Regions from separate parts of the Bradyrhizobium nivariense genome, predicted to be linked through region 3. Evidence: predicted binding sites of a transcription regulator. Region 3 holds the regulator's gene; each other region holds the start of a gene.
What was found. Region 3 encodes HrcA, which represses chaperone genes, less so after heat shock. Its sites were predicted from a motif close to GTTAGCACTCNCNNNNNGNGAGTGCTAAC; they were not measured.

Region 1 (3,274 bases), on a different contig from region 3:
CAACCTTGGTCGGGTCGATGATGCCCTTGGTGATCAAGTTGACGTATTCGCCAGTCTGCGAGTCGAAGCCGTAGGAGTATTGGTCCTTCTCAAGTATCTTGCCAACGATGACGGAACCGTCCTCGCCTGCGTTGATCGCGATCTGGCGCGCCGGCCAGGACAGCGCCTTCCGCACGATCTCGACGCCGGTCTTCTGGTCGTCGTTCTTTGTGCGCAGCCCCTTCAGATGCTGGGAGGCGCGCAGCAGAGCGACGCCGCCGCCCGGCACGATGCCTTCTTCAACCGCCGCGCGGGTTGCATGCATAGCATCATCGACGCGATCCTTACGCTCCTTGACTTCGGTTTCAGTCGCGCCGCCGACGCGGATCACCGCGACGCCGCCTGCGAGCTTGGCCAGACGCTCCTGCAGCTTCTCACGGTCGTAGTCCGAAGTGGTTTCATCGATCTGCGCCTTGATCTGCTGAACGCGCGCTTCGATGTCGGCCTTCTTGCCGGCGCCGCTGACGATGGTGGTGTTTTCCTTGTCGATCATCACCTTCTTGGCGCGACCGAGCATGGCGAGGGTGACGTTCTCCATCTTGATGCCGAGATCTTCCGAGATCGCCTGACCACCGGTCAGAACCGCGATGTCCTGCAGCATGGCCTTGCGGCGATCGCCGAAGCCCGGCGCCTTGACGGCGGCAACCTTCAGACCGCCACGAAGACGGTTGACGACGAGGGTGGCGAGAGCTTCGCCTTCGACGTCTTCTGCGATAATCACGAGCGGCTTGCCGCTTTGCACCACGGCTTCCAATAGCGGAAGCAGTTCATTTAACTGAGAAAGCTTCTTTTCGTTGATCAGGACGTAGGCGTCGTCCATTTCAACGCGCATCTTGTCGGCGTTGGTGACGAAGTAGGGCGAGATGTAGCCGCGGTCGAACTGCATGCCTTCGACGACCTCAAGTTCGGTCTCGAGCGACTTGGCTTCTTCAACCGTGATGACGCCCTCGTTGCCGACCTTCTTCATGGCGTCGGAGAGGAACTTGCCGATTTCGGCATCGCCGTTGGCGGAGATGGTGCCGACCTGGGCGATTTCCTCGTTCGAGGTGACCTTCTTGGAGTTCTTGACGAGGTCGGCGACCACGGCTTCCACCGCCAGGTCGATACCGCGCTTCAGATCCATCGGGTTCATGCCGGCGGCGACCGACTTCGCGCCTTCCCTAATGATGGCGGCGGCCAGCACGGTCGCGGTGGTGGTGCCGTCGCCGGCCGCATCGGCCGACTTGGAAGCGACTTCGCGCACCATCTGCGCGCCCATGTTCTCGAACTTGTCCTCAAGCTCGATTTCCTTGGCGACGGTGACGCCGTCCTTGGTGATGCGGGGAGCGCCGAACGACTTGTCGAGCACGACGTTGCGGCCCTTGGGGCCGAGCGTGACCTTTACCGCGTTGTTGAGAATGTCGACGCCGCGCAGCATCTTGTCCCGCGCCTCAACGCCGAACTTAACTTCTTTACTAGCCATGATGTATTTCCTTGAAATGTTGTCGGATTAGGCGCTCAAGCAGCCTTCTTCTTGGCGGCGGGCATGTCGGTGAGAACGCCCATGATGTCGCTCTCCTTCATGATCAGCAGGTCCTCGCCATCGAGCTTGACCTCGGTGCCGGACCACTTGCCGAACAACACACGGTCGCCGACCTTGAGATCGATCGGGATCAGCTTGCCAGCTTCGTCGCGGCCGCCCGGACCAACCGCGGTGATTTCGCCCTGCGAGGGCTTTTCCTTGGCACTGTCCGGAATGATGATGCCGCCAGCGGTTTTATCTTCGGCATCGATGCGCTTGACCAGGACGCGATCGTGCAGCGGACGGAATTTCATGCGATCCTCCTTGTTTTGCATATTAATTTTGGATTGGCAGTCGCAAGTAGCGAGTGCCAGTCACCTGTATAAGCCTGTAAGAGTGAGATACAAGGGCGCCGACCAAAGACGTTAGCCGTTGGCTGCCGGAAATGGGTTCCGACATCGCTAGCAGGCAAAGGCCGATGCTGCTACCGCGTTGAATATAGTCACCTATTGAACGTTTCGAGATTCGCGGAGTTGACAGCCTGCATCGCTTTTAAGGCGGCTGGAGGTTGAGATGGTCTCGAAAGGTAACGTTTCAAACGACTTTCGTAAGCAAGTCCTAGGCTACGGGCTGACGACGGCGGAAATAGTTTACAGACGTCCAGATCGTCACTGGTTGCTACAAACATACGTTTGGCAGGACTACGATATGTTTCCCGACTTTCCGGCGCTGAAGGATTTCCTTACTTTCTGGGAGACAACGCTCGATGGTCCGCTGTTCGCAGTTTCCGTGGCTCATTCAAAGCTAATCAAGCCAGCGGAATTGCACGCCATCGACGGTGTCATTCGATTGCATTGACGCAAATGTGAATGGCAGTGAATAGACGCGGGACGGCCGAAGCCGCCCCGCGTAGTCGAGTTATTCGGCCGCGATCATGTGAGGCTCGTCCGCTTCATCGGCCGGAGCTTCCTCGCCGTCTCCGGCGAGGAATTCCGGCAGCGTCTCGCAATCGCCCTCGGGCTCCACGGCGTCGGCGGTTGCCGCCTGGTCGACGTCGGCCATCCGCAGTGGCTCGGGCAGCCAGCCGGTCTCGGCCAGGAGGCGTTCGGCCTCCTTGGCCATGTCGCCCTTCTTCAGATGATCGATGAGCTGGGCCGCCCGCTCACCGGCGCCTTCGCGCACAGCCTCGAGGATGCGGCGCTTCGGGACCCGGCCGAGATAGTTCTCGACGGTGGGACGCCAGCCGGCTTCCACCATGTCGAGATCGACGGCGCTAGCAATACGATCGGCGTCGGCGATGCGCTGCTCGACTGTGTGCGGCGTGGCGCCGCCGCCGTATCGGTCGCCCTTCTCGTAGAGCGCGTTCACGCCGAATGAGGCGCAGTGCGCAAAGAGCGTTGCCTGCTCGTCGCCGGTGAGGCCGGTGAGCCAATCCCAAAGGTCGGCCTTGTCCTTCGGCAGGCGCTCCTCCCAGGTCTTGTGGCGCGCGTCGATCGCCTTGGCCGCCGGCGTGTCCTTCAGCCCCTGCGCCTGCACCGGGAAGTCGGCGCTGCGCACGGAGACCTCCATCGCCGTCCCGTTGGAGGAGTAGCGGGAGAAGACGTCCATGCAGAATTTGTGCAGCACCGATTGGAAAGCGACCGAAGGCGTGATCGCCAGCTTGTCGCGCAGCGCCAGCGTCCGCTCCGCCGTGAGCTCGGTCAGCAGGCGGTCCGGCAGCGGCTTCACCGCATC
Region 2 (3,274 bases), on a different contig from region 3:
ATCGCCTGACCGCCGGTCAAAACCGCGATGTCCTGCAGCATCGCCTTGCGGCGATCGCCGAAGCCCGGAGCCTTGACGGCCGCGACCTTCAAACCACCACGGAGACGATTGACGACCAGGGTAGCGAGAGCCTCGCCTTCGACGTCTTCGGCGACGATCATCAGCGGCTTGCCGGTCTGCACGATAGCTTCCAGGAGCGGAAGCAGTTCGTTCAGGCTGGAAAGCTTCTTCTCGTAGATCAGAATATAGACATCATCCATCTCAACGCGCATCTTGTCGGCGTTGGTGACGAAGTAGGGCGAGATGTAGCCGCGGTCGAACTGCATGCCTTCGACGACCTCGAGTTCGGTCTCGAGCGATTTGGCTTCTTCAACCGTGATGACGCCCTCGTTGCCGACCTTCTTCATGGCGTCGGACAGGAACTTGCCGATCTCCGCGTCACCATTGGCCGAGATGGTGCCGACCTGGGCGATCTCGTCGTTCGAGGTGACCTTCTTGGAGTTCTTGACGAGGTCGGCGACCACGGCGGCCACCGCCATGTCGATACCGCGCTTGAGATCCATCGGGTTCATGCCGGCGGCAACCGACTTGGCGCCTTCACGAACGATCGCAGCCGCGAGTACAGTCGCGGTGGTGGTGCCGTCGCCGGCAGCGTCGGCCGCCTTGGAGGCGACTTCGCGTACCATCTGCGCGCCCATGTTCTCGAACTTTTCTTCAAGCTCGATTTCCTTGGCGACGGTGACGCCATCCTTGGTGATGCGGGGCGCGCCGAACGACTTGTCGAGCACGACGTTGCGGCCCTTCGGACCGAGCGTCACCTTTACCGCGTTGTTGAGAATTTCGACGCCGCGCAGCATGCGGTCGCGGGCATCGACGCCGAATTTGACTTCTTTGGCTGACATAATGATCTCCGTTTTCAACTGGTCAGATCCCAAAGACCGCGGGACTGGGCGGGCTCTTGAGGGATGAGATTTGAATTGCGGGCCTCATCCTTCGAGAACCCGGCTGCGCCGAATCCTCAGGAAAAGGAAAACTGGCTGGCGCTTACGCGGCTTTCTTCTTGGCGGCGGGCAGATCAGTGAGAACGCCCATGATGTCGCTTTCCTTCATGATCAGCAGTTCCTGACCATCGAGCTTGACTTCGTTGCCGGACCATTTGCCGAACAGCACGCGATCACCCACCTTGAGATCGATCGGAATGAGCTTGCCCGATTCGTCACGGCCGCCCGGACCGACGGCGACGACTTCGCCCTGCGAGGGCTTTTCCTTGGCACTGTCCGGAATGATGATGCCGCCTGCGGTTTTGTCTTCGGCATCGATGCGTTTGACCACGACGCGGTCGTGGAGCGGACGGAATTTCATGCGATCCTCCCTTAGTTTTTGTGATTATTTCTGGATTGGCAGTCGCAATGAACGAGTGCTAGCCGCTCTACACATAAGCCTGTGACACTGGGGCGCAAGGGCTTCGGCCCGCGATGTTTGAGGAGGAACGCTGGCGGCGATTGCTAGCAGGCCAAGTAACATGCTGCTAGCGCGTTGATTACTATGACTTATTGAACGTTTTCGTCTTTGGCGAATTGAGAATCATGCAACTGTCTTGGTTGGCTGGAGGTTTGCATGGTCGAGAAAGATGCGGTTTCCGGGGATTTCAGCAAGCAGGTAGTAGGCCGCGGACTGACAACAGCGGAAATCGTTTATCGCCGTCCGGATCGTCGCTGGTTGCTGCAAACTTACGTCTGGCAGGACTACGACATGTTTCCAAATTTCCCGGCGCTAAAGGATTTCCTCGCGTTCTGGGAAGCAAAGCTCGAAGGCCCGCTGTTTGCGGTCACCGTCGCGCACTCCAAACTGATCAAGCCTGCCGAACTACGCGCCGTAGACGGAGTCTTCCGGCTGCATTAACGCGAGTCCATGGCCGAAAGATGGGCGAAGGAAGGAGCGCGGATCTTGCACCTGTAGCCCTCGCCTGCGCAGCTCATAGAGCGCGGGATAGGCGCCATCCATAGCGGCTTTGAAGTGCGAGCGACTGTATGGGTCCAGACCTGCGCTCACCGCCGCCTCGTCCGGATCATGAATTGCCAGCATATCTACAAACGGCGTGTCGAGTCGCTTCAACGTGGACTCGAAGGATCGCATCACCGCATCGTAGCTGAAATCGATATCGGCCCGCATGGGCAAGGGCTGATCCCAGATTCCCGGCGTCACCTGACTAGGGTCGACCGGCGTCAGGGTGCGACCAACCTTGGACGAGATGACAATCTCTTCTCGGACCATGGGTTTGATAGCCTGACCGAGGCGCACCTCACTCAATCCGAACCCGTACATCGGCGCAGTATCGAAGTAGCGGATGCCGCACGCGGCCGATGCCTCCACGGCGGCAAGCGCGCTCGCGTCGTCCAACGTTCGGAACATATTTCCCAATGGAGCCCCGCCGAACCCGAGCTCGCTCACGGAAAGATTGGTGCGGCCGATCCGCCGCTCATTCATTGCCCCGCGCATCCGCGTCTCCGTTTTTGCATTCTTGCCGATACGCGCGTTCACGCGAACTAAGTGTGGAAGAGGCAAGGAGTATAAGTGACCGGGTACTGGGCCGTAGACCATTTTAAAAAGTGTTCACTTAGTGCACAAGCAACCATCCGCGACGGCGAGCCGCCGACTTGGCTCAATCTTCTCATCCAGGTCGTCGCGCTGTAGGCGCTGAGATGATTGCTGACGGTCTCGAACTGCGCAGCGCTAAGAAGCTGGTTCCTGCGTTCGCCGATGTTCACAATACGAGCGTCATCAGCCTCGATACCGACTGCCTCCTCAACGCCGAGGATGAGCTGGGCACCGGATGGTCTCCTCTTGACCAAGAATGCGATGATCGCGGGTAGATGTTGTGCGTCTTGGCCCTGCTGGTTAGGGGCGTCAATCACCAGCGGACAGAATACCGATGATCCAAACTCTCTCGCTGTATGCAAAAACGCATAGTTGTAAGCGGCGAGTCCACGCGGCCCCTCACTGCCTCGCGCGTTCGTCGTGGTCGAGATCGCAGTGGACCGGTCATCCCCAAGCCTAACATCAAGCTCCTTTGCGAAGCTCACGAATCGAGCGGAGAAGAAATCCTTGATCATTCGTGATCGCTTGCGATCGATCGACTTACGCATGTCCCCAGTAATTTCCTTGATCCGTGACGCGCATCTCTTGTCCCTCCAGTATGTCGACGGCGCGTTGACGGTTCGCACGTCGAAGCAGTTAGAGGCATCTCCTTACGCCAAATACCACGGCAAGATCA
Region 3 (3,274 bases):
GACGGAAGCTTCGTCACCTGCGCTGCCGCGATCGCCTTGATCGCGGCATTGCTGCGGAAATCGTTTCCGGTTTCTTCCGGCTCGGGAACGCCTAGCTCGCCGGCCGACACCGCCTCGATGCCGTATGGCGCGAGCAGCTCCTTCATCTCGGCGAGCTTGCCGGGATTGTGGGTTGCGATGACGAGCTTTCCGGTGATTCGGCGATGCATCGGCCTATTGACTACGCTACCGCCAGTTTCTGCAAGTCCACGAGACGCGCGACGCCCTTGCGCGCCAGCGCCATCAGCGCCAGGAACTCGGCTTCCGTGAACGGCTCGCGTTCCGCGGTGCCTTGGACTTCGATGATGCGGCCATCGCCCGTCATGACGAAATTGGCGTCGGTGTCGGCTTCGGAATCCTCGGCATAGTCGAGGTCGAGCACGGGCGTGCCGTTGTAGATGCCGCAGGAGATCGCGGCGACGTTGTCGCGCAACACGTTGGCCTTGATCATGTTGCGCGCCTTCATCCAATTGACGCAATCGGCGAGCGCGACCCAGGCACCCGTGATCGAGGCCGTGCGGGTGCCGCCGTCGGCCTGGAGCACGTCGCAATCGACCGTGATCTGGCGCTCACCGAGCGCTTCGAGATTGATGATGGTGCGAAGCGAGCGGCCGATCAGGCGCTGAATTTCGACGGTGCGGCCGCTCTGCTTTCCAGCGGAGGCCTCGCGGCGGGTGCGTTCCGAGGTCGCGCGCGGCAGCATGCCGTATTCGGCGGTGACCCAGCCGCGGCCCTGGCCCTTCAGCCATGGCGGCAGGCGGTCTTCCAGCGTGGCGGTGACCAGCACATGGGTGTCGCCGAATTTCACCAGGCACGAGCCTTCCGCATATTTGACCACGCCGCGCTCCAGCGTCACGGGGCGCAATTCGTCGGGCGCACGGCGGCTTGGCCGCATGGGAATTCCTCCAAAACTCTCGGAAAAGGGCTGTTCGCGGTGCTTGTAGGTGGGGTGAGGGTGGGCGGCAAGGGGGAAGATCAAGGCCTTATTCACCCCCGTTTTTCCATCCGCGAACGCCACGCTTGTCAGAAGCGCCCGGGATAGACAAATTACGTGGATCCGAGAGGAGTTACCGTCAGTGGCCCATCACGATCCGATCCATCTGATCGCGCCGCGCGCGGGCCTCGCCCAGCTCAACGAGCGTTCCCGCGACATCTTTCGTCAAATTGTCGAAAGCTATCTCGCGACCGGGGAGCCGGTGGGCTCGCGCAATATTTCGCGCCTGATCGCCATGCCGCTGTCGCCGGCCTCGGTCCGCAACGTCATGGCCGACCTGGAACAGCTCGGCCTGATCTACGCCCCGCATACCTCCGCCGGCCGGCTGCCAACGGAACTCGGCCTGCGCTTCTTCGTCGATGCCCTGATGCAGATCGGCGACCTCACCGAGGCCGAGCGGCAGGCGATCCAGAGTCAGCTCGCCTCCGTCGGCCAGGCGCAATCAGTCGAGGCTGCGCTGGAGGAGGCACTAACGCGTTTGTCCGGCCTGACCCGGGCCGCCGCAGTCGTCCTGACGCCAAAATCTAATGCGCGGCTGAAACATATCGAATTCGTCCGCCTGGAACCGGAGAAGGCGCTGGTGATCCTGGTCGGCGAGGATGGCCAGGTCGAAAACCGCGTGCTGGTGCTGCCGCTCGGGGTTCCCTCCTCGGCACTCACCGAGGCCGGCAATTTCCTCAATGCGCGAATCCGCGGCCGGACCTTGGCCGAGGCGCGGCTCGAGCTCGAGACCGCACTCGGAGAGGCCCGTGCCGAGCTCGATCAGCTCACGCAAAAGGTGATTTCCGCCGGTATCGCCAACTGGTCCGGCGGCGAGAACGAGGACCGCCAGCTCATCGTCCGCGGCCACGCCAATTTGCTCGAAGATTTGCATGCGCTGGACGATCTGGAGCGCGTTCGCCTGCTGTTCGACGATCTCGAAACCAAGCGCGGCGTGATCGACCTGCTCGGCCGGGCCGAGACCGCGGAAGGCGTGCGGATCTTCATCGGCAGTGAGAACAAGCTGTTCTCGCTGTCGGGCTCGTCCACCATCATCTCGCCCTATCGGGATGCCGCCGGCCATATCGTCGGCGTTTTGGGCGTAATCGGGCCGACGCGGCTGAATTATGCCCGCGTGATCCCGACCGTGGATTACGCGGCCCGCATCGTCAGCCAGCTTCTGGGGGGCTGACCGGCGTTTCCCCCGATCACGGGCGCTTGCTTTTCGGCGCCCGAAGCACGATATCCGGGCCAGAAACCCCCTGAGACGAATGCGAAAAGAGAGCCGATGACCGATCGAGACCGGCAACCCGAAGACACGACTGCTGCGGCCGGCGAGCCCGTGGTGTCAAAACCCTACATCATGCCCGACGATCCGGAGCTGGGCTCGGTCGAGGTGTTGCAGAAGGAAGTCGCCGAGGCGCGCGACCGCATGCTGCGGACGCTGGCGGAGATGGAGAACCTGCGCAAGCGGACCACCAAGGAGGTCGCTGACGCCCGCCTCTACGGCATCACCGGCTTTGCCCGCGACGTGCTCGACATCGCCGACAACCTGCAGCGCGCGCTCGATGCCGTTCCGGCCGAAGCTCGTGCGGCGGCTGATCCCGGCCTGGCCTCGCTGATCGAGGGCGTCGAGCTGACCGAGCGCTCGCTGCTCAACGCGCTGGAAAAACACGGCGTGAAGAAATTCGACCCCTCGGGCCAGAAGTTCGACCCGAACTTCCAGCAGGCGATGTTTGAGGTGCCTGATGCGTCGGTGCCCCCGGGCACCGTTGTGCAGGTCATGCAGGCCGGCTACACCATCGGCGAACGCGTGCTGCGTCCCGCTTTGGTCGGTGTCGCCAAGGGCGGCGCGAAGGCCGCGCCCGCCGCCAACAGCAACGAGCCGGTGTAGCTCTCAATCCTCATGGTGAGGACGCGCGCGAACAAGCGCGCTCCTCGGGATGAGGGTCTTGCAGTTTTTAGCCGCGCCTACGCGCTCGCCGCGATATCCGCAGACTGAATCCGCTTCACGCCGGCCTTGGCCATATCGGCCCAAGCTTTTGCGAGCGAACCCTGATTGTCGATGCCGCGGCAGGCGTCTTCCACCACATAGACTTCGAAGCCCGCCTTGCGGGCGTCGAGCGCGGTCCAGGCCACGCAAAAATCTGTCGCCAGCCCCGCGACGAAGACGCGCTTGATCTTGCGCGCCTTCAGATAGCCGGCAAGGCCGGTCGAGGTCTTGCCGTCGGCTTCGAGGAAAGCCGAATAGCTGTCGACGTC

Region 1: a site for HrcA is predicted at 1,887-1,915, ahead of QCM77_RS10810 (co-chaperone GroES). Genes of this name have one in related genera too.
Region 2: a site for HrcA is predicted at 1,397-1,425, ahead of QCM77_RS30485 (co-chaperone GroES). Genes of this name have one in related genera too.

Annotation. Positions count from the first base shown of each region.
Region 1 is NZ_JARWCR020000010.1:27,178-30,451, forward strand. It holds gene groL (chaperonin GroEL) at 1-1,501, opposite strand, end outside; gene QCM77_RS10810 (co-chaperone GroES) at 1,537-1,854, opposite strand; gene QCM77_RS10815 (usg protein) at 2,114-2,398, shown strand; gene QCM77_RS10820 (ParB/RepB/Spo0J family partition protein) at 2,459-3,274, opposite strand, start outside.
Region 2 is NZ_JARWCR020000048.1:9,436-12,709, forward strand. It holds gene groL (chaperonin GroEL) at 1-902, opposite strand, end outside; gene QCM77_RS30485 (co-chaperone GroES) at 1,045-1,362, opposite strand; gene QCM77_RS30490 (usg protein) at 1,618-1,902, shown strand; gene QCM77_RS30495 (aldo/keto reductase) at 1,867-2,499, opposite strand; gene QCM77_RS30500 (hypothetical protein) at 2,547-3,113, opposite strand; gene QCM77_RS30505 (hypothetical protein) at 3,106-3,274, shown strand, end outside.
Region 3 is NZ_JARWCR020000006.1:159,459-162,732, forward strand. It holds gene rdgB (RdgB/HAM1 family non-canonical purine NTP pyrophosphatase) at 1-209, opposite strand, end outside; gene rph (ribonuclease PH) at 221-934, opposite strand; gene hrcA (heat-inducible transcriptional repressor HrcA) at 1,116-2,204, shown strand; gene grpE (nucleotide exchange factor GrpE) at 2,301-2,906, shown strand; gene pncA (bifunctional nicotinamidase/pyrazinamidase) at 2,984-3,274, opposite strand, start outside.